Regions from separate parts of the Streptomyces sp. NPDC012466 genome, predicted to be linked through region 1. Evidence: riboswitches for the same ligand, from Rfam matches in the RefSeq annotation. Region 1 holds a riboswitch; each other region holds the start of a gene.
What was found. Region 1 has a riboswitch for cyclic di-AMP ahead of ACFY9E_RS02255 (peptidoglycan DD-metalloendopeptidase family protein). Riboswitches for the same ligand answer to the same signal wherever they lie in the genome.

Region 2: linked by a shared signal. The riboswitch ahead of ACFY9E_RS36370 (transglycosylase SLT domain-containing protein) and the one ahead of ACFY9E_RS02255 (peptidoglycan DD-metalloendopeptidase family protein) in region 1 are both predicted to bind cyclic di-AMP.
Region 3: linked by a shared signal. The riboswitch ahead of ACFY9E_RS07015 (peptidoglycan DD-metalloendopeptidase family protein) and the one ahead of ACFY9E_RS02255 (peptidoglycan DD-metalloendopeptidase family protein) in region 1 are both predicted to bind cyclic di-AMP.
Region 4: linked by a shared signal. The riboswitch ahead of ACFY9E_RS12380 (peptidoglycan DD-metalloendopeptidase family protein) and the one ahead of ACFY9E_RS02255 (peptidoglycan DD-metalloendopeptidase family protein) in region 1 are both predicted to bind cyclic di-AMP.

What each region holds. Positions count from the first base shown of each region.
Region 1 covers NZ_JBIBEQ010000001.1:486,608-494,044, reverse strand. The annotation lists gene ACFY9E_RS02275 (helix-turn-helix domain-containing protein) at 1-601, shown strand, start outside; gene ACFY9E_RS02270 (DUF6126 family protein) at 598-717, shown strand; gene ACFY9E_RS02265 (tyrosine-protein phosphatase) at 737-1,534, opposite strand; gene ACFY9E_RS02260 (alpha-galactosidase) at 1,714-3,789, shown strand; cyclic di-AMP (ydaO/yuaA leader) riboswitch at 4,098-4,259, shown strand; gene ACFY9E_RS02255 (peptidoglycan DD-metalloendopeptidase family protein) at 4,264-5,178, shown strand; gene ACFY9E_RS02250 (DUF6250 domain-containing protein) at 5,385-6,098, shown strand; gene ACFY9E_RS02245 (GDSL-type esterase/lipase family protein) at 6,244-7,029, shown strand; gene ACFY9E_RS02240 (TetR family transcriptional regulator C-terminal domain-containing protein) at 7,104-7,437, opposite strand, start outside.
Region 2 covers NZ_JBIBEQ010000013.1:163,901-171,337, forward strand. The annotation lists gene ACFY9E_RS36350 (polysaccharide deacetylase family protein) at 1-701, opposite strand, end outside; gene ACFY9E_RS36355 (glycosyltransferase) at 815-2,116, opposite strand; gene ACFY9E_RS36360 (GNAT family N-acetyltransferase) at 2,152-3,222, opposite strand; gene ACFY9E_RS36365 (Cof-type HAD-IIB family hydrolase) at 3,409-4,257, shown strand; gene ACFY9E_RS36370 (transglycosylase SLT domain-containing protein) at 4,221-5,000, opposite strand; cyclic di-AMP (ydaO/yuaA leader) riboswitch at 5,006-5,181, opposite strand; gene ACFY9E_RS36375 (polyprenyl synthetase family protein) at 5,684-6,694, shown strand; gene ACFY9E_RS36380 (outer membrane lipoprotein carrier protein LolA) at 6,925-7,437, shown strand, end outside.
Region 3 covers NZ_JBIBEQ010000001.1:1,591,643-1,599,079, reverse strand. The annotation lists gene ACFY9E_RS07020 (insulinase family protein) at 1-1,136, shown strand, start outside; cyclic di-AMP (ydaO/yuaA leader) riboswitch at 1,329-1,493, shown strand; gene ACFY9E_RS07015 (peptidoglycan DD-metalloendopeptidase family protein) at 1,506-2,294, shown strand; gene ACFY9E_RS07010 (FCD domain-containing protein) at 2,483-3,178, shown strand; gene ACFY9E_RS07005 (HPr family phosphocarrier protein) at 3,335-3,616, opposite strand; gene ACFY9E_RS07000 (GNAT family N-acetyltransferase) at 3,795-6,797, shown strand; gene ACFY9E_RS06995 (DUF5998 family protein) at 6,849-7,436, shown strand; gene ACFY9E_RS06990 (alkaline phosphatase family protein) at 7,436-7,437, shown strand, end outside.
Region 4 covers NZ_JBIBEQ010000003.1:18,521-25,957, reverse strand. The annotation lists gene ACFY9E_RS12395 (MarR family transcriptional regulator) at 1-410, opposite strand, end outside; gene ACFY9E_RS12390 (dihydrofolate reductase family protein) at 488-1,618, shown strand; tRNA gene ACFY9E_RS12385 (tRNA-Met) at 1,792-1,865, shown strand; cyclic di-AMP (ydaO/yuaA leader) riboswitch at 2,164-2,320, shown strand; gene ACFY9E_RS12380 (peptidoglycan DD-metalloendopeptidase family protein) at 2,332-3,366, shown strand; gene ACFY9E_RS12375 (aldo/keto reductase) at 3,509-4,453, shown strand; gene ACFY9E_RS12370 (PrsW family glutamic-type intramembrane protease) at 4,458-5,804, opposite strand; gene trmB (tRNA (guanosine(46)-N7)-methyltransferase TrmB) at 5,863-6,711, opposite strand; gene lhgO (L-2-hydroxyglutarate oxidase) at 7,244-7,437, opposite strand, start outside.

The sequences.
Region 1 (7,437 bases):
GGGCGAACCGGCGGCCGGTGCGCTGCCCGCCGTCGCGCCCCAGCTACGGGCACTGAGACGGCAGGCCTCCCTGACGCTGGAGGCCGCGGCCCGCGCCGCCGGGCTGTCGCCCGCCCACCTCTCCCGCCTGGAGACCGGGCAGCGCCAGCCCTCGCTGCCGATGCTGCTCGCACTCGCCCGTGTCTACGGTACGACGGTCGCCGAGCTGCTCGGCGAGACGGTCGCCGGCCGGGACGCCGTCATCCGCGCGGCCGACATGGAACCGACCGCGGCGGGCGGCTGGACGTACTGGCAGGCCGGTGCCCCCGGCCGCGGGATGCAGGCCCTGCGGGTCCACGTCCCCTACGGCTCCCAGGGCGACGTCGTGCGTGTCCATCCCGGTGAGGAGTGGCTCCATGTGCTGCGCGGCCGGCTGCGGCTGCGCCTCGGTGACACCACCCACCGGCTGGCGGCCGGCGACAGCGCCCACTTCGACTCGCTCACCCCGCACCGGATCGCCGCCGAGGACCACGACGGCGTCGAGCTGCTCTTCGTCCACACCCTGCTCCAGAGCCCCACGGCCGCCCTGTGCCTGGGCCCCACCCCCGGAGACGTGTCATGAGCGACATGGAGGAGAAGTTTCCCCGCGCCCTGTGGGTGAGGCTGTTCGTCTACCTCATCGCCGGCCACATCTTCGCCGCGTTCGTGTACCTGCTGTTCGAGGTCGGGGCGAAGTAGCCCCGACCCGGGCGGCGCCTCAGTCGAGGAGCCGCTCGCGCAGCCGCTCCCGGGTCTGCGGGCTGAGCCGCAGCCCCTTCTCCAGATAGGCGTCGGCGCCGCCCCAGGTCTCCTCGATGGTGTCGAAGGCCGCCTCCAGGTACTCGGCGCGCGCGTCGAAGAGGGGACTGAGCAGCTCCATGACCTCGGGGGAGTAGGCCGAGGCGGCGGAGCTGGAGCGGTGCACCTTGTAGCGGCGGTGCTTGGCGTTCGACTTCAGGTAGTCCTCGACGATCGCCTCGCGCTCCACGCCCACCGCGAGCAGCGTCACCGCGACGGACAGACCCGCGCGGTCCTTGCCCGCCGCGCAGTGCATCAGCGCGGGGACGCTGTCCTGCGCGAGCGCGTGCAGCACCCGGGAGTGCTCGTCCGTGCGCTCCTTGACGATCATGCGGTACGAGGCGATCATCCGGTCCGCGCCCTTGCCGTCCGCGAGGATCGCGCGCAGCTGGTCCAGGTCGCCGTCGCGGACCATCTTCCAGAACTCGGCGCCGTCGGCGGGGTCGCTCAGCGGCAGGTTCACATTGCGCACGCCGGGCAGCTCGACGTCCGGGCCCTCGAGCTTCTGGTCGGCCGCGTTGCGGAAGTCGAAGATCGTGTGCAGGCCCAGGGTGGTCAGGAAGGCGGCGTCCTCCCCGGTCGCGTGGGCGAGATGGCCACTGCGGAACAGCACTCCGTGCCGCACCCGCCGGCCGTCCACGGTCGGAAGTCCGCCCACATCACGGAAGTTGCGCACTCCGGCCAGCTCGGGCTCGGTCGACGGGACCTGCTGTGTCACGAGGGCTCCTCCCCTTCGGCGCCGCCGGCGCGGCTCGTCGACGGGCGTCACTCGACGATACGACATGCCTGCCTGGGGCAATGAGTTGTCCACAGGCGTTGCCCGGAGCCCCCGCCGCACTCGATGATGTTGCCGCCTGGTCGCACCTGGTCGGGCTTGTTCGAATCTGTGAGGGCATGATGCTGGACATCTCCGAAGACGGTCGTACGTGGGTGCTCTCCGGGCCGGCCAGCAGCTACGCCGTCCATGTCACCGACCGGGACGAGCTGCTGCACCTGCACTGGGGGCCACGGATCGGCCTCGCCGACGCCGAGGCCCTCGCCGTGCGGCCCCTGCCGGACTACTGGCCCTTCGAGTCCCCGCTCGACGGACGCGAGGAGTACCCGGTCGAGGGCGGCCCCCGGTTCGTCCGCCCCGCCCTGTCCGTGCGCACGGCCGAGCGGCGCGGCACCGAGTGGGTCTTCGAGGGGTACGACACGCAGGACGACGAGCTGCGGCTCCGGTTCCGCGACGGCGACCTGGCCGTGACGCTGCACTACCGGGTGCGCTCCGCGACGGACGTCGTCGAGCGCTGGGTGACGGTGGACAACCGGGGACCGGCCGTCGAGCTGCTGCGCGCCGACTCCGCGACCTGGACCTTGCCCGACCGGGAGGCCTGGCGGCTGTCGCAGCTGCACGGCCGCTGGGGTGCCGAGTCCCGGCTGACGCGCTCCGGCCTCACCCACGGTGAGAAGGTCATCGGCAGCCGCCGCGGCCACACCTCCCACCAGCACCTGCCCTGGGTCGCCCTCGACACCGACGCCACCGAGGAGCACGGCGAGGTCTACGGCTGCGCCCTCGGCTGGTCCGGCTCCTGGCGCATCACCGTGGCCCAGCTCCCCGACGCCCGCGTGCAGATCACCGGCGGCGCCGGCTACGACGACTCCGGCCTGCTGATGCTCGGCACGGGGGAGTCGTACACGAGCCCTGTCTTCGCCGGGCTCTGGAGCGACGGCGGCTTCGGCGGGGCGAGCCGTGCCTGGCACGCCTATCAGCGGGCGTATGTGATCCCGGACGCCGAGCAGGACCGGCCGGTGCTGTTCAACTCCTGGGAGGCCACCGAGTTCGACATCTCCGAGGAGCAGCAGCGGGCGCTCGCCGAGCGGGCCGCCGCCCTGGGCGTCGAGCTGTTCGTGGTCGACGACGGCTGGTTCGGGGCGCGCACCAGCGACCGGGCCGGGCTCGGTGACTGGACCCCCAACCCCGACCGCTTCCCGGGCGGGCTGAAGCCGCTCGCCGACCACGTGCACGGCCTCGGCATGCGGTTCGGCATCTGGGTCGAGCCCGAGATGGTCAACCCGGACAGCGACCTGTACCGCGCGCACCCCGACTGGGTGCAGTACCAACCAGGACGAAAGCGGACGGAGTTCCGCAATCAGCTCGTCCTCAACCTGGCTCGCGAGGACGTCCGGGAGTACCTGTGGGAGCAGCTCGACGGGCTCCTGTCCAGCGCGCCGGTCGACTACGTGAAGTGGGACTTCAACCGCTGCTTCACCGATGCCGGGTGGCCGGACGACCCCTACCCGCAGCGCCTGTGGGTCGACCACGTCCACGGCCTGTACGCCCTGCTGGACCGGTTGCGGGCCGCCCATCCCGGCGTGGCCTTCGAGTCCTGCTCGGGCGGCGGCGGCCGGATCGACCTCGGCGTGCTGAGCCGTACGGACCAGGTGTGGACCTCCGACAACACCGACCCCCTCGACCGGCTCGCCATCCAGCACGGCTTCAGTCAGCTCCATCCGGCCCGGGTCATGGCCGCCTGGGTCACGGACAGTCCGAACGCCATGCTCAACCACCGGGCCAGTTCCCTGAGGTTCCGGTTCGTCAGCGCCATGGCCGGGGTGCTCGGGGTCGGCGGCGACCTCACGAAGTGGACGCCGGAGGAGCTCGCCGAGGCGGGGCGGTGGGTGGGGCTCTACAAGGAGATCCGGCCCGTGGTGCAGCGCGGCGACCTGTACCGGCTGCGGCCCCCGGAGGGCGGGCTGAGCGCCGTGCAGTACGTCCTCGGCGAGGAGACCGTCGTCCTCGCCTGGCTCCAGGCGCAGCACTACGGCGAGCCCCTGCCGGCGCTGCGGCTGCGCGACCTCGATCCGGCAGCGACGTACGAATGCCTCGAAACGGGCGAAGTTCACCGAGGGGCTGTACTGCTGCATCACGGACTGCGGGTCGGCCTGAGCGGAGATTTCGACGCCACCGTCGTCCGCCTTAAGCGCAAGTAGCCGTTCTGTCCGAATAGGGAGTTTCAGCCGCTAAGGGGTAACGTGCCCCGATCGTAAAGGGGATGGGGTCGGGGTGCGTGACCATCGTCATATTCGTGACGATGTGTTGTCGCCATGTTCACGTAATTCCCACGAAAACAAGGGCCATTGAGAAAAGCGGGAGATCGGTAATCCACGCTCGGTGACGGCACTTGTGTCGGCGCGTCAAGGAAAACACTGTCACGGGCAACCGCAAGCTTGTCCCATTGCGTCTCGGTCGCTTACGTTCCACACCCATCCGGACGGACGCCTAATCCTGCCGCCGCCCGGAGCCCCACACACTGACCCGACGTACGGCAGGAGCGGGGGACCCACAGGTAAGACGCCTGTTCCGGTTCCCGGAACGGCTTGGGGTTAAGCCGCGCCTCGGCGCGACCGGGCATCTCCAGCCCGCACCCGACAGCTCACCTCGCAGGCGACGGAGAGGAATTCGCCATGCCCGCGAAGGGTAAGCACCGCCGTCCCAAAACCCAGCGTTTCACCCGCTCCATCGCCGTCGCCGGAACCGGCGGGGCCGCTCTCGCCCTGCCGCTCGTGGGGGCCGCCGGCGCTCACGCCGCCACCCCGCAGTCGGCTCCGGAAAAGGCCGTCCAGTCGGCTCCGGCCGCCGGCAAGAAGGCCGCCGAAAAGGCCACCGGCGCCCGTACGTACACCGTGAAGGCCGGCGACTACCTCGCGAGGATCGCCGACGACCAGAACGTCAGCGGCGGCTGGAAGAAGCTCTACGCGGACAACCGTGACGCCGTCGGCTCCGACCCGTCGCTGATCCACCCGGGCCTGAAGCTGTCGATCGGCAAGAAGGCGGCGAGCGCGCCCAAGGCGTCGGCCCCGGCCGCGCCGAAGGCCTCGGCCTCGAAGCCGTCCGCCGCCGAGTCGGCCCCGAAGGCGGCGACCGCCGCGAAGCCGGCCGCCGCCAAGCCCGCCGCCGAGAGCAACTCCAGTGGCTTCACCCTCCCGGTGACCGGTGCCACCGTCGGCACCCCATACCACATGTCCGGCAGCATGTGGTCCAGCGGCTACCACACCGGTGTCGACTTCGTCGTCCCGACCGGGACCTCCCTCAAGGCCGTCGGCGCGGGCACCGTCGTCTCCGCCGGCTGGGGCGGCGCCTACGGCAACCAGGTCGTCATCAAGCTCGCCGACGGCTACTACGCCCAGTACGCCCACCTGTCCCAGCTCTCCGTCTCGGCCGGCCAGACCGTGACCGCCGGGCAGCAGGTCGGCCTGTCGGGCGCCACCGGCAACGTGACCGGACCGCACCTGCACTTCGAGATCCGCACCACGCCGGACTACGGCTCGGACGTGGACCCGGTCGCCTTCCTGCGCTCGCACGGCGTCTCCGTCGGCTGACCGGCCGCACGACCACCTGCCTGACACGCGACCGAAGGCCGGACCCCGATCCCCGGGGTCCGGCCTTCGGTGTGCGCGCTCGCCGATCACCCCCCCGAGGGGCGACAAGGGATCGACAGGCGGCGGGAGTTGGGGCAGAGTGATCCCGTCCGGAGTGCAAGCGCTTTCCCCGGGTCTTCCCGACGGATCCCCAGGAGCTGTGTCCCGTGCCGACCACCCGCAGAGCGTTCGGAGCCCTGGCCGCCGGAGCCGCCCTGGCGGCCCTCGCCCCGACGGCCGGCGCGCACGCCGCGTCCCGTCGCCGCCTGGTCGCCCGCGACGACTTCTGTCACGGCCTCGGGCAGTGGGTGACCGAACTCCAGGACGGCGGCACCGTCACCGCCTCCCGCGGCATCCTGGAGATCGACGTGCCGAGCGGCGCGACCGTGTGGTTCAGGCAGCGGCTCGAAGGGCCGTACATGCTCGAATACACCGCGACCCCGGTCTCCGCGGGCGGGGTGAACGACCGGGTCTCGGACCTCAACAACTTCTGGAACGCGACCGACGTCCGCTCCCCGGACGACCTCTTCGCGACCCCGCGCGCCGGGGCCCTCGACGAGTACGACCACCTCACGACGTACTACGCGGGCTACGGCGCCAACTACAACACCACGACCCGGCTGCGTCGTTACGTCGGCCGGCCCGGTGTCCGCCCCCTGGTCTTCGACTACACCGAGCCGCTGCTGGTGCCGGGCGAGCCGAACCGGGTCCGGATCGTCTCCGACGGCTCCACGGTCCAATGGTGGAACAACGGGCGGCTCGTCTTCGGCTACACCGACCCGCAGCCGTACACGAGCGGGCACTTCGCCTTCCGGACCGTCTGGAGCCATTTCCGGATCAGCGGATTCCGGGTCTGGCGCCTCACCCCGAAACAGCCCTGACAAGCGGTGTATTCCGGAGTTGGCGAACCCTTTAGGAGTGGCTTATCTCACCGCCAGTCAACCCTTTCCTACGGTCGCGTAGGTCACATTCGAAGGTGAATCATGGACCGCTGTGGCAGACGATTCGAAGAGTGACAGCAGAGCAGTGATCGGGTCGTACGTAGCGGTGGGGGACAGCTTCACCGAGGGCGTGGGGGATCCCGGCCCCGACGGGGCGTTCGTCGGCTGGGCCGACCGGTTCGCCGTCCTGCTCGCCGACCGCAGGCCCGAGGGCGACTTCCAGTACACCAATCTCGCCGTACGCGGAAAGCTCCTCGACCAGATCGTGGCGGACCAGGTTCCGCGGGCCGTCGCCATGGCCCCGGACCTCGTCTCGTTCTGCGCCGGGGGCAACGACATCATCCGGCCCGGCACCGACCCCGACGAGGTGGCCGAGCGCTTCGAGCGGGCCCTGGTCCAGCTCACCGCGGTGTCCGGCACGGTCATGGTGACGACCGGATTCGACACCCGTGGCGTGCCCGTGCTCAAGCACCTGCGCGGCAAGATCGCCACCTACAACGGACACGTCCGGGCCATCGCCGACCGGTACGGCTGCCCGGTGCTCGACCTGTGGTCCCTGCGCAGTGTGCAGGACCGCAGGGCCTGGGACGCCGACCGGCTGCACCTGTCGCCCGAGGGGCACACGCGCGTGGCGCTCCGCGCGGGCCAGGTGCTCGGCCTCGACGTGCCGGCCGACCCCGAGCAGGCGTGGCCTCCGCTGCCCCCGCGCGGCGTTCTCGACGTGCGGCGGGACAACGTCGCCTGGGCGCGTGATTTCCTGGTGCCGTGGATCGGGCGCCGGTTGCGCGGGGAGTCGTCGGGCGACCATGTGACGGCCAAGGGGGCGCTGTCGCCGGACGACATCAAGATGCGGATCGCAGCGGTGGCGTAAGAGCGGTTTCGCTGCGCGTGCGGGCCGTGCCGGGTGGAACACCGGCGCGGCCCGCACGCGCAGCGAAACACCGGCTACGACGGCATCAGCCGCTCGTCCTCCACCAGCCCCAACTCGCGGGCCAGTGCCTCCTCCACCCACTCCTGGGCCCGTGCTCGCGGTACCGCGCCGGCGTAGGACGTCAGCTGCACGGCGAGGCCGTCGAGGAGGGCGGTGAGACGGAGGGCCGTGCCCTGCGGGTCCGGGCAGCGGAACTCGCCGGCGGCCACGCCCTCCGCGATGACCTCGGCGAGGGCCGCCTTCCACTGCCGGTCGAGGTCCTGGGCGACCTCGCGCAGCACGGGGTCGCGCAGTGCCGCCGCCCAGCCCTCGATCCACAGCCGCCAGCCCTTGGCCTGCCCGGTGGGG
Region 2 (7,437 bases), on a different contig from region 1:
CAGGCGATCGTCTTCGGCCCGTCGCGGTACGGCGCCACCCGCGCGCCCGCCCCCGCCAGCCAGCTCTCGACGTCGGCGAGGGTGTGGGTGCGCCGGACGATGAGCCGGGCGATGCGGTACCGCTCGTCGCGGTCGGAGCTGAGCGCGTGCCGTACGGCGGTCGCCGTCTCGTAGCCGGCCCGGGCCGACATGGCCCGTACGCGGGGGCTGTTGTAGCCGTGCGGGTAGGCGAGGTGCCGTATCTCGTGCCCGAGGGCGTCCTCCAGCACGGCCTTGGAGGCGCGCAGTTCGTACGCCAGTGCCTTGGCCGGCAGGGTGTCGAGCTGCGCGTGTGTGACGGTGTGGCTGCCGATCTCCATGCCGGAACGTTCCAGCTCCGCCGCCCGGGCCAGGGTCATCATCGGGGCGGGCGGCAGCAGGCTGCGGCCGCCCGGGGCGATGGCGCCGGTGGTGAGGTAGGCGGTGGCCGGCAGCGCGCGTTCGGCCAGGGCCTCGGCGGTGGCGCCGGGCAGATCGGCGAACCCGTCGTCGAAGGTGAGCAGCACGGGCCGGGGCGGCAGCGGCGCCCGCCCGGCCAGGTGGTCGGCGATCGCGCTGATCGTGACGGGCGTACGGCCGCTGCGGACCACCGCGTCGAGGTGCGCGGCGAACTGCTTCGGAGTGACCGTGAACTCCGCTATCCAGTCCGGCGGATCGTCCATCACCGAGTGGTACAGGAAGACGGGGATCGCGGGGGTGCCGGCACCGCCCGCCGCGGCTATCGGCCCCTCACCGTCCTGCGCACCCCGCTCCGCCCGGCCTCTGCCGTCCGCATTCATCCCGCCCCCCGAGCTGTCTTCTCCCGACCGGGCGAGCGCAGTGCCCGCCGCGCCTTCAGATAGCCGACCGGCCCGTACACCATCCCGCGGCGCTGCAACCGCGACAGCCGCCGCGGCCAGGGATGGGTCCGCCCGTCGTGATCGCCCGGCGTCCCCGCGCCGTGCGCTCCCTCCGTCTCCCGCACGGCCGTCAGCGCGCGGGCATGGGCGAGGCCGCGGGGCAGCCGTGCGAGGAACGCCGGCAGCAGCGCGGGCCGGTTCACGAGCACCGCGGTGAGATACGCCGTGAGCCCGGCGCCGTAGCCGTACGCCTGCGTCTCCAGGTCCCGCCAGGTCTCCCGGTGGTGGTGCCACACCAGGGCGTACGGCGTGTAGCGCAGCCGGTGGCCCTCGGCCAGGACGCGCACGAAACCGTAGAGGTCGTCCCCGCCCCGGGCGGCCGTCCCGGCACCGGTGGCCGGGTCGAAACCGCCGACGGAACGCAGTACCGCCGTGCGGAACGCCATGTTCGCGCCCGATCCGAACCGCCCCGCGGTGAACGGGAACAGCGGCTCGTCGCCCGGCGGGCGCGCCGGGTCGTACGTCCTTGGAGTGAAGCCTTTCGCGAAGCCGCCGTGGCTCTCCAGCAGCACCTGGGCCGGGGTGGTCAGCCGCGCGGGCAGGATCAGACCGGTGCTGCACCCGAGCCGGGCGTCGGCGGCGAAGGGCGCGGTCAGCTCGGTCAGCCAGCGCGGGTCGGCGACCACGTCGTCGTCGGTGAAGGCGACCACCTCGCCGCGCACGGCGTCCAGCCCGGCGTTGTGCGCGCCCGCGAGCCCCGGAACAGGCTCACGGACGTACCGCACGCGCTCGGCGTACTTCCGCTCGATCAGCTCCTGTGTCTCGTTCGTGACGGGCGCGTTGTCGACCACGACGATCTCGAACCGCGGATGGTCCTGCGCCAGCAGCGAGTCCAGCGCCCGCGCCAGCTGCCCGGCACGCTCCCGCGTCGCGACGACGACACTCGTGTACGGGGGCTCCCCGGACTCGCCGACGACGGCCGGCCGGCACTCCGCCCGTGCCCGCCCCGCCAGCACGGCCTTCGGATCCGCCCCCTCCGGCACCCGCCCGAGCAGCGTGCCCACGGGTCGGCCGCCCCTCCTGACCAGCACGAACACCTCTCCGTGCGTCACCGGCGGACTCCCCGGGCCCGGTCTGAGCACCGCCTCGTCCCCGTCGAGGTCCAGCTCGGCGACCTGCACCGCCCCGATGTCCAGGAACCGCCGTATCTCCTCCTGCGCACGCGCCGAACGGGCCATGCGCCCACCCCCCTTGTGTCAGGTACGCCTTGCGTTCAGGTGCGGCGCAGCCGGGCCGCGCCCTTCAGCGTCCGCGCGGCCAGCGAGGCGAGCCGCGGCCGGCCGCGGACGAAGCTGTGCGCGCGGCGCGCCGGCTCGCGGCTCAGCCAGTGCAGCGCCGCGCCCGCCCCCGGCCGCGTCACCGCCCCTTCGTAGACGGGCAGTTCGCCCGTCTTCAGCGCGTCCTTGTACTCGGCCGCGCCCCGGCCCAGGTCGAGCATGCCGACGCCACCGGCGGCCGCCGCCTCCGCCATGCGCAGGTGCAGCACCAGACCCGGCGAGAACTTCGCGAACTCCGGGTCGTAGGCCGGGAACCAGCAGGCCAGCACCGAGGCCGAGCGCAGCCCGAAGTGCGCGGCGACGGGCCGCTCACCGGCGTACAGCACGGACAAGGTGCCGCTGCACTCCGGCGCCCGGGTCTGGGCCAGCTGTCCGACGAGCCGGGTGATCCACTCCTGGGCGAACCGGTCCCGGCGGCCGGTCCTGCGGTACTGCGCCGACTTCCACTCCATGAGCGTGCGCAGCGCGGCGGGGTCGCGTTCGTCGAACACGAACCGCAGCTCACCGGCCTGCCGGCCCAGCTTGCGCTCCTTGGCCAGCGTGGTCTTCAGGAACTTCGGCGACTGCGCGCGCAGCACCGACTCGTACGTCTCGTAGCCCTTCTCCACGTCGATGACGTAGGTGGCGTGCTCCTCGGCCGCGTACCGGACGAACAGCCGCTGCTCGGCCTCCAGATTGTCGAAGGCGAAGCTCGACAGCGAGCAGGCCTTCAGCAGTTCGCCCGTCTCCAGGTCCAGGCCCGGCCGCAGGATCGCGCCCTGCGCGTCCGAGACGCCGAGCCCGATCGCCCGGCCCTGCCCCAACGGGCCCCGCTCATGGGGCAGGAAGCCGGCCGGCTCCGGCCCCTCGTACACCACGGCTATCCGGGCCCCCGGCCTGACCCGGCCGACGGCTTCGGTGAACTCCGGTTCCATGAAGGGGTTGCGCGGTGCCCCGGAGGCCGCGCGCAGCGCACGCCAGCGCTCCCTCTCCTCTTCACCGAGCTCCCCGGGCCCAGCCACGCGAATGCGCCCACTGCTCAACCTGACCCCCCGATCAAGTCCCCCCTGGACACAGGGAAGGTACCGCTCGATGCGGTCCCTCCGGTAGGTAGCGGAGCATGTTGTTGCCAACTGGTGCAGAGGCCTTCAACCGGGCAATCGGCGGCCGCCGTGCGATGAAACGAAGGGCCGCGTTGTCCGTATTCTCTGATCATGGCCGCACCCCTCGCATATTCACTCATCGCCACCGATCTGGACGGGACGTTGCTGCGCGGCGACGACACCCTCTCCGACCGGTCTCTCGCCGTGCTCGCGCGGGTGGCGGACGCCGGTGCCCAGCACCTCGTGGTGACGGGCCGGCCGGCGCCGAGAGTGCGGCCGCTCCTGGACGACCTCGGATGCGGGGGGCTCGCGGTGTGCGGGCAGGGCGCGCAGGTGTACGACGCCGGCGCGGACCGGCTGCTGTGGTCCATCACCCTGGACCGGGAACTGGCCGAGACCGCCCTCGGCAAGATCGAGGCCGAGGTGGGGCAGGTGTACGCGGCGGTCGACCAGGACGGGGTCGACGGGCTCACGCTGATCGAGCCGGGTTATCTGATGCCGCACCCGACCCTGCCCGCGGTGCGGGTCGACCGGCGCGACGACCTGTGGGGCGAGCCCATCAGCAAGGTGCTGCTGAGGCATCCCCATCTGTCGGACGACGAGCTGGCGGCGACGGCCCGCTCGGTGGTCGGCTCGCTGGCGACGGTGACGATGTCGGGGCCCGGCACGGTGGAGCTCCAGCCGTGCGGGATCACCAAGGCGACGGGGCTGGCGCTGGCCGCCGAGCATCTGGGGCTGCGGCCGGCGGACACCATCGCCTTCGGCGACATGCCCAACGACATCCCGATGTTCGACTGGGCCGGCCACGGTGTCGCGATGGCCAACGCACATCCCGAACTCAAGGCCGTGGCCGACGAGGTCACCCTGTCGAACGAGGACGACGGCATCGCCGTCGTCCTCGAGCGACTGCTGGGCGGGACGGCTCAGTACGGGCCGTTGACGTTGTCGATCGAGCCGTAGCGGTCGGCCGCGTAGTTGCAGGCCGCGGTGATGTTGGCGACCGGGTCGTACGGGTCGAAGGAGGTGCCGGGGACGTGGTACGCGGCGAAGGTCGGGTCGATGACCTGGAGCAGACCCTTGGACGGGGTGCCCGCGGCGGCGTTCGAGTCCCAGTTGTTGATCGCCAGCGGGTTGCCGGACGACTCGCGCATGATGTTGCGGTAGATGCCGTCGTAGGACCCGGGGATCCCCTTCTGCGCCATGATGTCCAGCGCCTCGCGGATCCAGCCGTCGAGGTTGTTCGCGTAGGTCTTCGCGGACGCCTGGGTGGCCTGGGCGACGCCCGTGGCGGGCTTCGCGGCCGGCTTGGCCGGGGCGGACGACGGGGTCGCGGTCTTCTTCGCGGCGTGCGTCTTGGTGGTCTTCACCTTCAGCTTCAGACCCGGGTGGATCAGCTTCGGGTTGTCGCCGACGGCGGCGCGGTTGTCCTTGTAGAGCTGCTTCCAGCCGCCCGAGACGTCGTACTTGTCCGCGATACGGGCGAGCGAGTCGCCCTTGGTCACGGTGTACGTGAGGGACTTGGCGGGCTGGGCCGTCCGCGGCACGGACTGTGCGGCGGCGGGTGCGCTCTGGGGCTCGGCGGCACTCGCGTGGGTGGCGCCGAGGAGCGGGAGGGTGAGTGCGGCTCCGCCGGTACCGGCGGCGATGAGGCCTCGGGTCAGCGGGTTGGTTCTGGGGCGACGGTGCTTGCCTCGTCCGGGCATGGCGTTATTCCTCTCCGGCGCCTGCGAGGTGAGCTGTCGGGTTCGGGCCGGGAGGTGCCCGGCCGCGTACGGCGCTGTGTGCCGTGCGCGGCTTCACCCCGAGCCGTGCCGCTGTGCGGCCCGGCGACTGACCTGGGTCCCCCGCTCCTGCCCTGCGTGAGTGAGTCGGTTCCTGTGGGGAGTCCGGGCGGCGGCAGGATTAGGCGTCCGCCGGACAGGCCGGGAACGTATGCGAGAGCACATGTCGGGAACAAGCACCTCAGTCACATATCACGCGGATGACCTTGGTCGGGGGTGTTTGGGCCGCTTGATCCTTTGCGAGAGCCAAGGCTCAACTGGCTTTCGGGGGAAGGGGGTACGGGTCGGCGCGAGGGTGGGACGGAAAAGCGGACGAAGTGATTCAACTCACTGATCACGAGCCCGAGGGGCAATTTCCACCAAGGGGAATTCGCTTACTCAAAACGGCAAATCGTGCATACCTCGCTACCTCTGGGTAAGTCGATAAATATCTGTTCTTATGGGTTGATCGAAAACATAGCGGTCGTGATCGGATACCACCCGGCCTGTAACCATGGGCGCTGGCGGTGATCGAAACGTGACCGGATACGCTGACTCGAGTGAGGGCAGCGACCTATCGACAAACCGCGTAATCACCGGCAGACACAGCAGACAGGAGACCCCTCGTGACCGACGTCGGGCCGTTCGGGCTGAGCGTGCGGGACCAGGCTCTGGAAGCCGATGTCCAGGCCGGACTGACGGCTGTCGAGGAAGGCTTGCTCGAGGCCACCAAGAGTGAGGTGCCCTTCATCACGGAGGCCGCCCAGCACCTGGTGCGGGCCGGCGGCAAGCGGTTCCGTCCGCTGCTCGTGATGCTCTCCGCCCAGTTCGGCGACCGGCACGCACCCGGCATCGTGCCGTCGGCCGTCGTCGTGGAGCTGACCCACCTGGCCACGCTGTACCACGACGACGTCATGGACGAGGCCGCCGTGCGCCGGGGCGTCGCGAGCGCGAACACCCGCTGGGGCAACTCCGTCGCGGTCCTCACCGGCGACTTCCTCTTCGCCCGCGCCTCGCACATCCTGGCCGACCTCGGCCCGGAGGCCGTGCGGGTGCAGGCCGAGGCGTTCGAGCGCCTGGTGACCGGCCAGATCCTGGAGACGGCCGGACCGCAGGACGGCCGCGACCCCATCGAGCACTACCTGGACGTGCTGGGCGGCAAGACCGGCTCGCTGGTCGCCGTCTCGTGCCGCTTCGGCGCGATGATGTCCGGCGCCGACGAGAGGGTCGTGCACGTGCTGACCCAGTACGGCGAGCGGCTCGGCGTCGCCTTCCAGCTCGCGGACGACGTCCTGGACATCGCCTCCGACTCCCACGAGTCCGGCAAGACCCCCGGCACCGACCTGCGCGAGGGCATCCCCACCCTGCCGGTGCTGCGGCTGCGCGAGCGGGCGGCCCGCCTCGGGCTCGCCGAGGACATCGCCCTGTGCGAGCTGCTGGACTCCGACCTCACCGACGACGAACGGCACGCCGAGGCCCTGCGCCTGCTGCGGGCCCACCCGGCGCTGGAGCAGGCCCGACGGGACACCGTCCGCTACGCCCAGGACGCCCGTTCGGCGCTGGCGCCCCTGAAGGAGTGCGCCGCGAAGACGGCTCTCCTGGAGCTCTGCGACGCGGTGGTGCACCGGGCCGGCTAGCACCTCTCTCCCGGCCGACCCCTACGGGTCGGGGGAGAAGCCGCCCGCCCGTGTCATACCCCAGCAGTACACGGAGTTGAGCCCGGGGTCTGACGTATCTCCCTGGCCGATTTGGTCAGATGGTGACCACGGAAAACACCACTCCTCACCTGTTCGGGTGAGAATGGCGGCTCAGGGACGAGTGCGTGCACGACACGGACAGCCGCCGCCGACACGGAGGTAGGGCACACATGGCACCGTACGCATCCGACGACAGCACGACCGCCGGGCAGGTCGACGAGCAGCGCTCCGGGCGGCGTACCGCCGCGCGGTACATCGTCCCGGTCACGGTGATCGGGGTGGCGGCCGCGACGATCGGCCTGGTCCCCGCACTCGCCGACTCCGGTGACCCCGACCTCCCGAAGATCACCGCCCAGCAGCTCATCGAGAAGATCGCCAAGTCCGACGTCGAGCAGCTGTCCGGCACGGTGAAGATCAGCACCGACCTCGGCCTGCCGAACCTCGGCGGCCTGGAGTCCGGCCTGCTGTCCGGCGCCGCGGGCCAGGGCGAGGGCGGCTCCTCCGCCGACCCGACCGCCAAGCTCACCGAACTGGCCTCCGGCACGCACACCCTGCGCGTCGCGGCCGACGGCCCGGACCGGCAGAAGCTGTCGCTGCTGGAGAACGCCGCCGAGTACAGCCTCATCCACAACGGCAAGGACGTCTGGGGCTACGACAGCAAGTCCAACGAGGTCTACCACGGC
Region 3 (7,437 bases), 1.1 Mb from region 1:
CCGAGGAGTTCGCCGCCGAGCTGGAGCGCGCCGGCGCCACCCTCGACGCGCACGCCGACCACCCCGGCGTCCGGCTCAGCCTGGAGGTGCCGGCCTCCCGGCTCGCCAAGGGGCTGGGCCTGATCGCCGACGCCCTGAGGGCGCCCGCGTTCGCCGACAGCGAGGTGGAGCGGCTGGTCCGCAACCGCCTCGACGAGATCCCGCACGAGCTGGCCAACCCCTCCCGCCGCGCCGCCAAGGAGCTCTCCAGGGAGCTGTTCCCGGCGGGCTCGCGCATGTCGCGGCCCCGGCAGGGCACCGAGGAGACGGTCGCCACGATCGACTCCGCGGCCGTACGCGGCTTCTACGAGAAGCACGTCCGCCCCGCCACGGCCACCGCGGTGGTGGTCGGCGACCTCACCGGCATCGACCTCGACGCCCTGCTCGGGGACACCCTGGGGGCGTGGACGGGCTCCTCGGCCGAGCCGCGCCCGGTGCCTCCGGTGACCGCCGACGACACCGGCCGGGTCGTCATCGTGGACCGCCCGGGCGCCGTCCAGACGCAGCTGCTGATCGGCCGGATCGGCCCGGACCGGCACGACCGCGTGTGGCCCGCGCAGGTGCTCGGCACCTACTGCCTCGGCGGCACCCTCACCTCCCGCCTGGACCGCGTCCTGCGCGAGGAGAAGGGCTACACCTACGGCGTGCGGGCGTTCGGCCAGGTCCTCAGGTCCGCTCCGGACGGCACGGGTGCCGCGATGCTCGCCATCAGCGGTTCCGTGGACACGCCCAACACCGGCCCCGCTCTGGAGGATCTCTGGACGGTGCTGCGCACCCTCGCCGCCGAAGGTCTGACCGACGCCGAGCGGGACGTCGCCGTGCAGAACCTGGTCGGCGTGGCGCCGCTGAAGTACGAGACGGCGGCGGCGGTCGCGAGCACGCTGGCCGACCAGGTCGAGCAGCACCTGCCCGACGACTATCAGGCCACCCTGTACCGGCAGCTCGCCGCCACGGGCACCGTGGAGGCCACCGCGGCGGCCGTGAGCGCGTTCCCGGTGGACCGCCTGGTGACCGTCCTCGTCGGCGACGCGGCGCAGATCAAGGCGCCGGTCGAGGCCCTCGGCATCGGCGAAGTCACCGTCGTCGCCGCCGAGTAGCGGCACGCGCGCGCAGGGGCCCTGGTCGCCTTCCCAGGCACCAGGGCCCCTTTATGCCCGAATTGATACGGAGGTTGCCCGTCTGCCCTGTGGGATGCGCTACAAAAGCCGGGATTCGTTTGGGAATTGAAAGTGGCGCCGCTTAGCGTCATCCGGGCTGTTCGTCAGGCAGTGCGCCGCACCCGCGGCACCGGACAGTCATCGCCGAGTCCCCGTACGGCGCGAGCCAGGGGAGCCGGGGACCCATCGCAGTCCCTGGGGTGAATCGGGCGCCCGCGCGAGTCGCGAGGGAGTCCGTAGGAGACCTTCCTGCTCCGAACCCGTCAGCTAACCCGGTAGGCGAGAGGGAAGGAAAGGACCAGCCACCACATGGCGTTCACTCGCGCCACCGGGAAGCACCGTCGTCCCAGCAGGATCCAGCGCGGCACCGCCCGCGCGGCGGGCGTCGCGGCCCTCGCCACCACCGGCGTGATCGGCACCGTGGCGGCCCCCGCGGCCTTCGCCGCCGAGCCCACCGCCGAGCAGACGGGCCTCACCCCGGTCGTCACCATGGGCGACACCGTGGCCCAGCAGATCGACGCCCAGGCCATCGCGCAGCAGCAGGCCGCCGACGAGGCCGCCGCCAAGCAGAAGGCCGAGGAGGCCGCCCGCAAGCGGGCCGCGGAGGCCGCCAAGAAGGCCAAGGAAGCGGCCGAGAAGGCCCGTGAGGCCAAGGAGCGCGCCGCCCGCGAGGCCGAGCGCAAGCGCCTCAACGCCTACGTGGCCCCCATCTCCGGCTCGTACGTCTCCACCGGCTACAAGGCCAGCAGCGGCCTGTGGTCCTCCGGCAGCCACACCGGCGTCGACTTCCACGCCGCCACCGGCACCTCCGTCCACGCGGTCGGCGCGGGCACCGTCGTCGAGGCCGGCTGGGGCGGCTCCTACGGCAACCAGGTCGTGATCAAGATGAACGACGGGACGTACACCCAGTACGGTCACCTGTCCTCCATCGGCGTCTCGGTGGGCCAGCAGGTCACTCCCGGCCAGCAGATCGGCCTGTCCGGCGCGACCGGCAACGTCACCGGCCCGCACCTGCACTTCGAGGCCCGTACGAGCCCCGAGTACGGCTCGGACATCGATCCGGTCGCCTACCTCCGCTCGCACGGCGTGAACGTCTGACCGACACCTGTTCGCCGTCCCCGAAGCCCCGGCTCCCCGAGCCGGGGCTTTCGGCGTTTACGGCGGCCGGCTGTCCAAAAAATATGCATGGATTCCCGCTTGCCGTCGGAAATTCCGGCTCATTGCAATAGAGTCACGGAACACGCGCCGCTCGCCGGCGTTTCACGGGGATTAAGCGGAGGTCGGTCATGCGTATTCCCGCGCACTCGGTGTGCACGGCCATCCGGGACGACATCGTCGCGGGTGTCCACGCGCGCGGCAGCCGGCTCACCGAAGAACTCCTCGCGCGCCGCTACGGGGTCTCGCGGGTCCCCGTCCGCGAGGCGCTGCGCACCCTGGAGGCCGAGGGCTTCGTGGTGACCCGGCGGCACGCGGGCGCGTGCGTGGCCGAACCCACCGAGCAGGAGGCCGCCGACCTGCTGGAGATGCGCATGCTGCTGGAACCGCTCGGCGCGGCCCGGGCGGCCCAGCGCCGCACCGAGGCGCATCTGAAGGTCCTGCGCGGGCTGGTCCGGCTGGGCCAGGAGCGGGCCCGCCGGGGCACCAGCGACGACCTGCGCTCCCTGGGCGGCTGGTTCCACGAGACGCTCGCCCAGGCCTCCGGCAGTCCCGCGCTGGCCTCGATGCTCACCCAGCTCCGCCACAAGATCGCCTGGATGTACGCGGTGGAGGCTCCGCTCAGCCCCGTGGAGTCCTGGACCGAGCACGGCGCGATCGTGGACGCGGTGGCGCGCGGGGACGCCGAGCGTGCGCGGGCGGTCACGGCGCTGCACACCGAGCGCGCGACGGGCGCGCACCGCCTGCGCCTCGCCTCCGCCGGGGAGCGCGCCGAGCGTGTGAGGAACTCGCAACATCCCGTAAACACGCCGAGCCTGCGGCATTAACACGGCAGCCGTATACAAAGAGAGCGACTAATTCGCAGGGGCCTATTCACGCTGCCCTGATCCGTGGAATTCCGGTCGGGGAGCGGAATGGCGAAGGGCCCGCCCGGTGAATTCGGACGAGCCCTTCGCTGAACGCCCGATCGGGCGCCCGGGAAATCAGACGGTCTCGGGAAGTTCCTCGAGACCCTCGGAGACCAGCTTGGCCAGCCGGTCCAGGGCGGCGTCCGCGCCCTCGGCGTCGGAGGCGAGGACGATCTCCTCGCCGCCCTGGGCGCCGAGGCCCAGGACGGCCAGCATCGAGGCCGCGTTGACGGGCTTGCCGTCTGCCTTGGCGATCGTCACCGGGACGCCTGCGGCCGTGGCGGCTCGGACGAAGATGGAGGCGGGGCGGGCGTGGAGACCCTCGGCCCAGCCGACGTTGACGCGGCGCTCAGCCATGTGTTGCTGCCCTTCGCTTTTCAGGGTTGTCTAGACCAGTTTCCCATACGTGAAGCTGCGCCGGGAGCGGTCCTGAAGGACCGCCCCGGGGTGCCGTCGGATCGCGGCCTCGACCCGACTGACGCCCTCCACAGACTGCCTCGCGCCGCTGTCGGACGCTAGCCGTACTCTGGGGCCCATGCAGACCTCGCCGGACCGGCACGAGTATCCCGCCCACTGGGAAGCCGACGTGGTGCTGCGCGACGGGGGTACCGCGCGCATCCGGCCCATCACCGTCGATGACGCCGATCGCCTGGTCAGCTTCTACGAGCAGGTCTCCGACGAGTCGAAGTACTACCGCTTCTTCGCGCCGTACCCTCGCCTGTCCGCCAAGGACGTCCACCGCTTCACGCACCACGACTTTGTGGACCGGGTGGGACTCGCGGCCACGGTCGGCGGCGAGTTCATCGCCACCGTACGCTACGACCGCATCGGCGCTGACGGAACGCCCGCGTCCGCACCCGCCGACGAGGCCGAGGTCGCCTTCCTCGTGCAGGACGCCCACCAGGGCCGCGGAGTCGCCTCCGCCCTGCTCGAACACATCGCCGCCGTCGCCCGCGAGCGCGGCATCCGCCGCTTCGCCGCCGAGGTGCTGCCCGCCAACAACAAGATGATCAAGGTGTTCACGGACGCCGGCTACACCCAGAAGCGCAGCTTCGAGGACGGCGTCGTCCGTCTGGAGTTCGACCTCGAACCCACCGACCGCTCCCTCGCCGTGCAGTACGCGCGCGAGCACCGCGCCGAGGCGCGCTCCGTGCAGCGGCTGCTCGCCCCCGGCTCGGTCGCCGTCATCGGCGCCGGGCGCACGCCGGGCGGCGTGGGCCGCAGCGTCCTCGGCAACATCCGGGACGCCGGGTACTGCGGACGCCTCTACGCGGTGAACAAGGCCCTCCCCGAGGGGCGGAAGGAGCTCGACGGGGTGCCGGCGCACCGCTCGGTGCGGGACATCGACGGCCCGGTCGACCTCGCCGTCGTCGCCGTACCGGCCGAGCACGTCCCCGAGGTTGTCACCGAGTGCGGCGAACACGGCGTACAGGGGCTGGTCGTGGTCTCCGCCGGGTACGCAGAGAGCGGCCCCGAGGGGCGCGAACGCCAGCGCGCACTCGTACGGCAGGCGCGTACGTACGGGATGCGGATCATCGGCCCGAACGCCTTCGGCATCATCAACACCTCCCCGCGGGTACGGCTCAACGCCTCCCTGGCCCCCGAGGTGCCGCGCCCGGGCCGGATCGGCCTGTTCGCCCAGTCCGGCGCCATCGGCATCGCCCTGCTGTCCCGGCTGCACCGGCGCGGCGGCGGCGTCACGGGCGTGACCGGCGTCTCCACCTTCGTCTCCTCCGGCAACCGCGCCGACGTCTCCGGCAACGATGTCCTGCAGTACTGGTACGAGGACCCCGACACCGACGTCGTCCTCATGTACCTGGAGTCCATCGGCAACCCCCGCAAGTTCACCCGCCTCGCCCGCCGGACCGCCGCCGCCAAGCCCCTGGTCGTCGTCCAGGGTGCCCGGCACGGCGCCGCGCCCCAGGGACACGCCGTCCGGGCGACCCGGCTGCCGCACGCGACCGTCTCGGCGCTGCTGCGGCAGGCCGGTGTGATCAGGGTCGACACCATCACCGAGCTGGTGGACGCGGGCCTGCTGCTGGCCCGCCAGCCCCTGCCCGCCGGGCCCCGGGTGGCGATCCTCGGCAACTCCGAGTCGCTCGGCCTGCTCACGTACGACGCGTGCCTGGCCGAGGGCCTGCGACCGCACCCCCCGCAGGACCTCACCACCGCGGCCTCCGCGGCGGACTTCCACGCGGCCCTGTCCCGGGCGCTGGCCGACGACCGGTGCGACGCGGTCGTCGTCACCGCCATACCGGCGGTGGGGGAGGGCTCGGTCGGCGACGCGTCCCTCGCGCAGGCGCTGCGCTCGGCGGCGGCCGCGGCTCCGGCCAAACCGGTCCTGGTGGTCCACGTGGAGCTCGGCGGCCTGGCGGAGGCCCTGTCGGCGGCGGCGAGCACGGCGCCCCAGGCCGCGGCGGACCACGACGACGCCCCGCGCCCGGCGCCCCGGGCCGCGGCGGACCACGACGACGCCCCGCGCCCGGCGCCCCGGGCCGCGGCGGACCACGACGGCAACCCGCGCACGGCACGCCAGGCCGCGGCGGACCACGACGACAACCCGCGCACGGCACTCCAGGCCGCAGCGGAGCACGACGACGCCCCGCGCCCGGCACCCACCGGACAGCGCCCCCCGGCCCCGGAGGTCCAAGGAACCGCCGAGGCCCTCGAAGGCGCCCACCTCATCCCTGCCTACCCCGCCGCCGAGCGTGCCGTCCGCGCTCTCGGCCAGGCCTTCACCTACGCGCAGTGGCGGCGCGACGCCGTCGACCCCGGCAGGGTGCCCGAGTACGACGACATCGACGAGAAGGGCGCCGCCGCCCTGATCGGCGGCCTGCTCGCGCGCGGGCAGGGACTCACGCTCGGCACGGACGAGACCTGCGACCTGCTCGGCCACTACGGCGTCCAGGTCCACCGCGCCCTGCACGCCCCGACCCCCGACGCCGCCGCCGAAGCCGCCCGCGCCCTGGGCTACCCCGTCGCCCTCAAGGCCACCGCGCCGCACCTCAGGCACCGCGCCGACCTGGGCGGCGTCCGCCTCGACCTCGCGGACGAGGACCAACTGCGCCGCTCGTACGCCGAGTTGACCGAGCTGTTCGGTGCGCCGGAGGAGCTGCGGCCGGTGGTGCAGCGGATGGCGCCGCGCGGCGTGGACGTCGTCGTACGGGCCGTGATCGACCCCGCGGCCGGGGCCGTGCTCTCCTTCGGGCTCGCCGGGGCCGCCTCGCAGCTGCTCGGGGACACCGCGCACCGGCTGATCCCGGTCACCGACCGGGAGGCGGCCTCGCTGGTGCGCTCGATCCGCACGGCCCCCCTGCTGTTCGGCTGGCGCGGCTCCGCACCGGCCGACACCCGCGCCCTGGAGGAGCTGCTGCTGCGGGTGTCCCGGCTGGTCGACGACCACCCCGAGGTCGTCGCGGTCACCCTGGAGCCGGTCGTCGTGGCCGCGCACGGCCTGAGCGTCCTGGGGGCCTCCGTCCGCCTCGCACCCCCGCCCGCCCGCGACGACCTCGGCCCGCGCACCCTCCCCGCGTACTGACAGGGGGCGAGCTGTCCCTCGCAGTCAGTGGTCCCCCGTAGGATGGGCGTCATGGCCAAGACCAGTACGACGACCCAGGGGCTGCGGGCGGCGATCGAGCGCAGCGGCTACTACCCGGCCCTCGTGGCCGAGGCGGTGGAGGCCGCCGTGGGCGGCGAGCCCATCCGGTCGTACCTGGTCCACCAGGAGACGACGTTCGACCAGAACGAGGTGCGCCGGCACGTCACGGTGCTCATCCTCACCGACAACCGCTTCATCGTCAGCCACACCGACGAGCAGGCCGCCGACAGCACCTCCCCGACGCCGTACGCCACGACGTCGACGGAGTCCGTGAAGATCGGCCGCATCTCGTCGATCGTGGTCAGCCGTGTGGTCGCCAACCCCGAGTCGTACAAGCCGGGCACCCTGCCCCGTGAGGTCGTCCTCACCATCGGCTGGGGTGCCGTCTCCCGCATCGACCTGGAACCGGCCGCCTGCGGCGATCCCAACTGTGAGGCGGACCACGGCTACACCGGCAACTCGACGGCGGACGACCTCAGTCTGCGCGTCAGCGAGGCCGGGGACGGACCGGAGACCGTGCGCGAGGCGCTCGCCTTCGCACAGGCCCTCTCCGAGGCGACCGCGGACACGACCCGCTGAT
Region 4 (7,437 bases), on a different contig from region 1:
AGCTGCCCCACCTGCTCCTCGCTGAGCCGGTCGAACACAAAGCTCCGCACGGTCTCGACATGCCCGGGCGCCGCGCGCTCCAGCACGGCGAAGCCCTCGTCGGTCAGCGTGGCGATGCTGCCCCGCTTGTCGTCGGAGCAGGCCTCGCGCCGCAGCATGCCGTCCTTCTCCAGCCGCGTCACCGCGTAGGTGAGCCGGCTGCGCGTGATCTTCAGCCGCTCGGCGAGATCGGTCATGCGCAGCCGCCGTTCCGGGGACTCCGACAGGACGGACAGGATGGAGTAGTACAGGTGCGGCATGCCGGCGTCCTGCTGGAGCTGCCGGTCGATCGCGTCCTCCAGGAGCAGCGAGGCGGCGATGTAGGCGCGCCAGGCGCGCTGCTCATCGGGGGTGAGCCAGCGAGTCGTCATGCCGCCAGTGTAGGTTTGTTTCAAACTTGAACCAAGCCCGGTCCAGTCCCGCCGTCCCGACCAGCCGCGGAGCGCCGATGCCCCACCCGTACGTCCTGCTGTCCGCCGCCGTCTCCCTCGACGGCTACCTGGACGACACCGGACCCGACCGCCTGCTGCTGTCGAGCCCGGCCGACTTCGACCGGGTCGACGAGGTCCGCGCCTCGGTCGACGCGATCCTGATCGGCGCCGGCACCATCCGCGCCGACAACCCCCGGCTGCTGGTGAACTCCGAGGCGCGCCGGGCCGCCCGCACGGCCGCCGGGAAACCGGAGTACCCCCTGAAGGTCACCGTCAGCGGCTCCGGCGACCTCGACCCGGACGCCCGCTTCTGGCACACCGGCGGTGAGAAGGTCCTCTACACGACCGACCGGGGCGCCGGCCGCGCCCGTGCCCTCGGCCTCGCCACCGACGTCGTCCCGCTCGGGCCCGACCTCGACTGGCGGCGGCTCCTCACGCACCTGCACGACGTCCGGGGCGTACGCCGACTCATGGTCGAGGGCGGTGGCCTGATCCACACCCAGCTCCTCACCCAGGGCCTCGCCGACGAACTCCAGCTGGTCCTCGCCCCGCTCTTCGTGGGCGACCCCCGGGCACCCCGCCTCTTCGGCCCCGGCGGCTACCAGGACGGCCGCCTGCGGCTGCTGGAGTCGCGGCGGATCGAGGACGTCGTCCTCATGCGCTACGAGCCGACCGCCCCGGGCACCGGCCCCCTGCCCGCCGCCGCCGACCATCACTGGCTGGCCCTCGCCTGCGAACTGGCCGGCCACTGCCCGCCCTCGGACACGGCGTTCAGCGTGGGGGCGGTGGTGGTCGCCGCCGACGGCACGGAACTGGCCCGCGGCCACTCCCGCGAGGCCGGCGACCCGGTCGTGCACGCCGAGGAGGCGGCCCTGGCCAAACTCGACCCGGCCGATCCGCGCCTGCCCGGCGCGACGGTGTACAGCAGCCTGGAGCCCTGCGCCCGCCGCGCCTCCCGCCCCGCACCCTGCGCCCGGCTGATCCTCGACGCGGGTGTACGGCGGGTCGTCACGGCCTGGCGCGAGCCGGACACCTTCGTCGCGGACGCCGACGGCAGCGGCCTTCTCTCGGCCGCCGGAGTGGAGGTCGTCGTCCTGCCGGAGCACGAGGAGCGGGCCAAGGCCCCGAACCGCCACCTCCCGGGCTGAGTAGGGGCCGAGCGGCCCGACAGGTCGCGTCCGCACCGCCGTCCGCGTCAGTCGGCCGGCACCGACGACCTGTTCACCGCCTGGGAAACCTCACTCACACGGGCACCCCGGGTGGCTGAGCGGCGGGTGTGCACGAGCGGTCCCGCGGATGGCGTACACTGGAGTCACAACGACGCGGGGTGGAGCAGCTCGGTAGCTCGCTGGGCTCATAACCCAGAGGTCGCAGGTTCAAATCCTGTCCCCGCTACTGAAGGCCGAGGGCCGGAATCCGAAAGGGTTCCGGCCCTCGGTGCATTTCCCCGTGACCCTCACGACGGCCCTTACGCTCGGTGAGCGAACCGTCCGGTTCCGCATAACAACTGACACACCGTCAAAACCCCTCAGTCACTTGCGATGCGGTCAACTCGCCCGATTTAAGCCGGTCATGGCAGTAAGTCCGCGCGAAAAAGGTTAATGATCAAGTGGAATCGCTGGAATACACCTCGCGCGTCTATTAACGTTCGATAACGCAGCGCGGTCGTCCCAGCCGTCACAGAAGGCGGCTCCGTGCGCACGCGCCGAATCCCGAAAGGGAACCGGGGAACCACCACTTGGGGTGAATCGCGCGGATACCACCGTGGAAGCACGGCGGGTATACGCGCGTAGGAGACCTTCCTGCTCCGAACCCGTCAGCTAACCCGGTAGGCGAGAAGGAAGGAAAGGAGCACGCCCACGTGGCGTCCAACCGGCCTGCCCCCGCGGCCCCGTTCGCGCCGAAGCGCGACACCGAAACCTTCGGCTACGGCGGTCAGCACACCGACGAGGGCCCGTTCCAGGAGTGGAACCCCACCGAGGAGTCCATCCGTCCCGTCCGTGGCCGGCACCGCGTCACCAAGCAGCGCGGCGGAGGTCTCGCCCGCAGCTCCACCGTCCTCGGCGTCGGCGTCATAGCCGCCGTGGGTGCCGGCGGCATGGCCAGCGCCCAGACCGGCAAGCCCCCGGTGTCCATCTCCGTGCCGGACCTGCCCTCGGTGGGTTCCCTCATCTCGGACGACGACACCCCCGAAGGTTCCGCCACCCCGCTCAGCAGCCTCGGCACCGCCACGGCGGACCCCGAGCAGGGCACCTCCGGTGCCGGCGCCGGCGAGGCGCTGCGCGCCCGGATCATGGCGCAGGTCGAGCACCAGCAGGACCAGATCGAGACCAAGGCCGCCCAGGACGCGGCGGCCGCCGCCGAGAAGGCGGCGGCGGAAGCCGTCGCCAAGGCGGAGAAGGAAGCCAAGGCCAAGGCCGCCGAAGCCAAGAAGAAGGCGGAGGAAGAGGCCGAGAAGAAGGCCGAGGCCGAGCGGCTCGCCGCCCTCGCCAAGCAGTTCACGCTGCCGACCTCCTCGTACACCATCACCTCCAGCTTCGGCCAGGCCGGTGCCTACTGGTCCTCCGGCTACCACACCGGCCTCGACTTCGCCGCCCCCACGGGCACGCCGATCAAGGCGGTGCACAGCGGCACCATCACCGAGGCGGGCTGGAACGGCTCGTACGGCTACAAGACCGTCCTCACCCTCGATGACGGCACCGAGATCTGGTACGCGCACCAGTCGTCCATCGGCGTCAGCGTCGGCCAGAAGGTCAGCACCGGCGACGTCATCGGCCGCGTGGGCGCCACCGGCAACGTCACCGGGGCGCACCTCCACCTGGAGGTCCACTCCGGTGGATCCGCGAGTGGCATCGACCCGATGGCGTGGCTGCGGGGCAAGGGACTGAACCCGTAAGCAACACCGACTCGTTGAAGCACCGGCGGCCCTGACGACGACCCCCCCGACGTCAGGGCCGCCGGTTTTCCGGTGCGGTGTTCACGGGAGCTTCGCGGCCCTTGCGGAATGAGGCGTTCCCCTGCGGTCGTTGCCACAGAGCATGACGTCCCTTCGCAAGCTCGGCTCCTCCGACCTCCAGGTCTTCCCCCTCGCCCTCGGCGGCAACGTCTTCGGCTGGACCGCCGACCAGGACCGGTCGTTCGCCGTCCTCGACGCCTACACCGAGGCCGGCGGCAACTTCGTCGACACCGCCGACGTCTACTCGGCGTGGGCCGACGGCAACCAGGGCGGGGAGTCGGAGACCATCCTCGGCACGTGGCTGGAGGCGCGCGGCAACCGCTCCGATGTCGTCGTCGCCACGAAGGTCGGCCAGCACCCCGGCTTCCAGGGCCTGTCCGCCGCCAACATCAAGGCCGCCGCCGACGCCTCCCTGCGCCGCCTGCGCACCGACTACATCGACCTCTACTACACGCACTTCGACCGGCCCGACGTGCCCGTCGAGGAGATCATCGGCGCGCTCGACACCCTCGTGAAGGCCGGGAAGGTGCGGCACATCGCCGCCTCCAACATCTCCGCCGAGCGGCTGCGGGAGTCCCTGGAGTTCTCCGACCGCGAGGGACTGGCCCGGTACGTGGCTCTCCAGCCCCAGTACAACCTGGTCTCCCGCGACACCTACGAGGGCGAGCTCCAGGACCTAGCCGAGCGGAGCGGCCTCGCGGCCGTTCCGTACTCCGCGCTCGCGTCCGGCTTCCTCACCGGCAAGTACCGGCCCGGTACGACGGTCGAGAGCGCGCGGGCGGGCGGGGCCGCCAAGCACCTGGAGACCGAACGGGGGCGGCGGGTCCTCGGCGCCCTCGACGAGATCGCCGGCACGCACGACGTCCCCGTGGCCACGGTGGCCCTCGCCTGGCTCGCCGCCCGGCCGACCGTGACGGCGCCGATCGCCTCCGCACGGACGGTGGAGCAGCTGCCCGCACTGGTCGGCGTCGGGGAGCTGACCCTCTCGGAGGCCGAGGTCGAGCGGCTCACGGAGGCCTCGGCCTGAGCCCCTAGGAACGGTACGGGTTGTACGCGGGGTACGGCGCCGGCCGGTGGCCGTAGCCGTACACCCCGTACACCGGCCAGGGCGGGGCCACCACCGGGACCGGAGGGGCCGTGATCCGGGCCGCGTGGTCCAGCGCCGGGCGGGCCACCTCCCGGCGTCGCCACAGCTCGCCGAGCAGCTCCCCCTCCCGTACGGCGAAGCCGGCGCCGGCGCCGCCGCGCCGGGCCCGGTGCCGCAGGAACGCCAGCGATGTCGCGTACGCCTCGTACCGCGCCACCTCCCGGGCCGCCGCCCTGCCCGCGTGCCGGCGGGCGTACTGGCGGGCGATCCGCCGGGCCCGCATCGAGCCGAGCGCGAACGGCTCGGCGGGGGTCAGCCAGCCGGCCACGGCGTAGGCGGGCAGCTCCGCCCGCACGGTCTTCAGCTCCCGCTGCCGGGTCCAGATCACCAGCCACGTCAGCAGCCCGAAGATGGGCACCATGAACGCCGTGTACACGGCGAAGAACCCGTACTCGCCGAACGCCGACGAGCCGTTCCACATCGCGTGCATGCCCATCGCGAGCAGCAGCCCGGACAGCGGGAAGGCGACGCGGCGCAGATGCCGGCGGTCCGCCGAGAGCGCGGAGATGCCGAAGCCGATGCCGGTGAGGACCGTGAACAGCGGGTGCGCGAACGGCGACATGATGATGCGCACGAAGAAGGTCGCCGCCGTGACGGAGGCGATGCCGGTGCCGCCGGTGAGCTGGTCGGTGCCGAAGGCGGTGCCCAGGTAGAGGATGTTCTCCGTGAACGCGAAGCCGGTGGCGGTCACCCCGGCTATGACGACGCCGTCGACGATGCCGGTGAAGTCACGGCGCCGGAAGAGGAAGACCAGGAGGACGGCCGCCGCCTTGGCGGACTCCTCGACCACCGGCGCTATCACCGTCGCGCCCAGGGTGTCCGCGCTGGACGGGTCCGCCGTCGCCGTCGCTACCCATCTCGTCGCGAAGCTGTTGGCGACGATCGCTATCAGCGCCGCCGCGCAGGCGCCCCAGGCGAAGCAGAACACCAGGTTCCGCCAGGGGCCGGGCTCGACCCGGTCCAGCCAGCGGAACGCGGCTATCAGCAGGGGCACCGGGAGGACGGCCAGCCCCAGCCCGACCAGGAACCCTTCCGTGCCGGTCTCCTCGCGGACCAGGGCGAGGATGACCAGGCCGGATATCGCGAGGAGCGTGCTCAGCGCGCCGTAGCGCACCCAGGCGCGCTGCCACCAGTGGGCGTGCCGCGAGGAGCCAGCTGTGCCCGAGCCGACGAAGGGTTGGCCGTCGGTGGGACTGCTGGGGTAGGACGGATGTGGGGGGCTGGTGGCCACGGCATTGACCCTAACGACGGATGGGCGCTGTCCGCAGGCGGAGAGGTGCCAAGGGTGGTCAGGCGCCGGCGGGGGACTGGTCCACGTGCTGTACGCGACGGAAGAGGAGGTCGTTCACGACATGTCCCTTGTCCAGTCCCTGGCCCTCGAAACGGGTCAGCGGCCGGAAGTCGGGGCGCGGCGCGAAACCACCGTCGGCCTGCGTGTTCTCGAAGTCGGGGTGCGCCGTGAGGACATCGAGCATCTGTTCGGCGTACGGCTCCCAGTCGGTGGCGCAGTGGAGGATCGCGCCGGGCCTGAGGCGGGTTGCGGCGAGATCGAGGAAGTCGGGCTGGATGATCCTGCGCTTGTGGTGCCGCTTCTTGGGCCAGGGGTCGGGGAAGTAGACGCGCAGACCGCCGAGGGAGTCCGGGGCGAGCATCTCGCGCAGGAGGATGATCGCGTCGCCGTTGCCGACCCGGATGTTGGACAGGCCGTTGCGGTCGGCGAGGTTGAGCAGGTTGCCCTGGCCGGGGGTGTGGACGTCGACGGCGAGGATGTTCGTGGCGGGGTCGGCGGCGGCCATCTGGGCGGTGGCCTCGCCCATGCCGAAGCCGATCTCCAGGACGACGGGGTTGTCGTTGCCGAACAGCTCGGGCAGGTCGAGGGCCCGGCCGTCGATGTCGAGGCCCCACTTGGGCCACAGGCGCTGCAGCGCGTCCGCCTGACCGGCGGTGACGCGGCTGCGCCGCGGTTGGAAACTCCGGATGCGCCGCTCGAAGTGCGACCCGGCGGGATCGGCTTTCGGCCCGTCGGGGAAGCGCGGCTCTCCCTTGGCCCGGGTACGCCGGACGGAGTCACCGGGCGCCTGCGGGTGGGCGTGCGGGTGCGGGTGCGGGTCTTCGGGGGTGTTCACGGAGTCAGACACAGTGCCCTTGATTTTACGGCGGTGGTGCGGTGCGTACCCGCCGGTGGGGGTGGGCGTGCTTACGCCTGACGCCGGGGGTGGTTGGGCCGCGCCTGGGTGTCCGTCCTCGGAACGGCGCGGTGGGGCGCCCTGCCGGCCGACTGCCTGTTGACGCGCCTACCGCTGCGGGCGGACGCCCCCCGGCCCGTCCCCTTCTCGCGGTACGCGGGGTGCTGGGACGTCCCGCTTCGCGCGCGGCAGGCGCAGGCTGTGCTCGCCCGCCCCGCCGGCGTGTGAGGCCGGCCGCCGGTCCCGCCCGGCTGTCGGCGTGTGGGGTAGCCCGCCGGTCCGGCTCGGCTGCGGGTGTGTGGGGCAGGCCGCCGGTCCGGCTCGGCTGCGGGTGTGCGGGTGTGCGGGCGAGAGGGCGGAGGGCATGCGGGCAGCGGGTCGCTGGGTTGCTGGGGCGGTGGGGGAGGGTGGGCGCCGGGGGGACCCGCGTCGCCGGGGTGCGGGGCCGACCGGGCCCGGCGGGGTCGCCGGGCGTCCGGAGAGCTCACAACGCTGCCAGCGCCCTCCGTGCCACCTCCCGGCCGATCGGCAGGGACGCCGTGGCCGCGGGCGACGGTGCGTTCAGGACGTGCACCGCGCGAGGGCCCTCGCGGATCAGGAAGTCGTCGACCAGGGTTCCGTCGCGGAGGACCGCCTGGGCGCGCACACCCGCCGCCGTCGGCACCAGGTCGCCCTCGG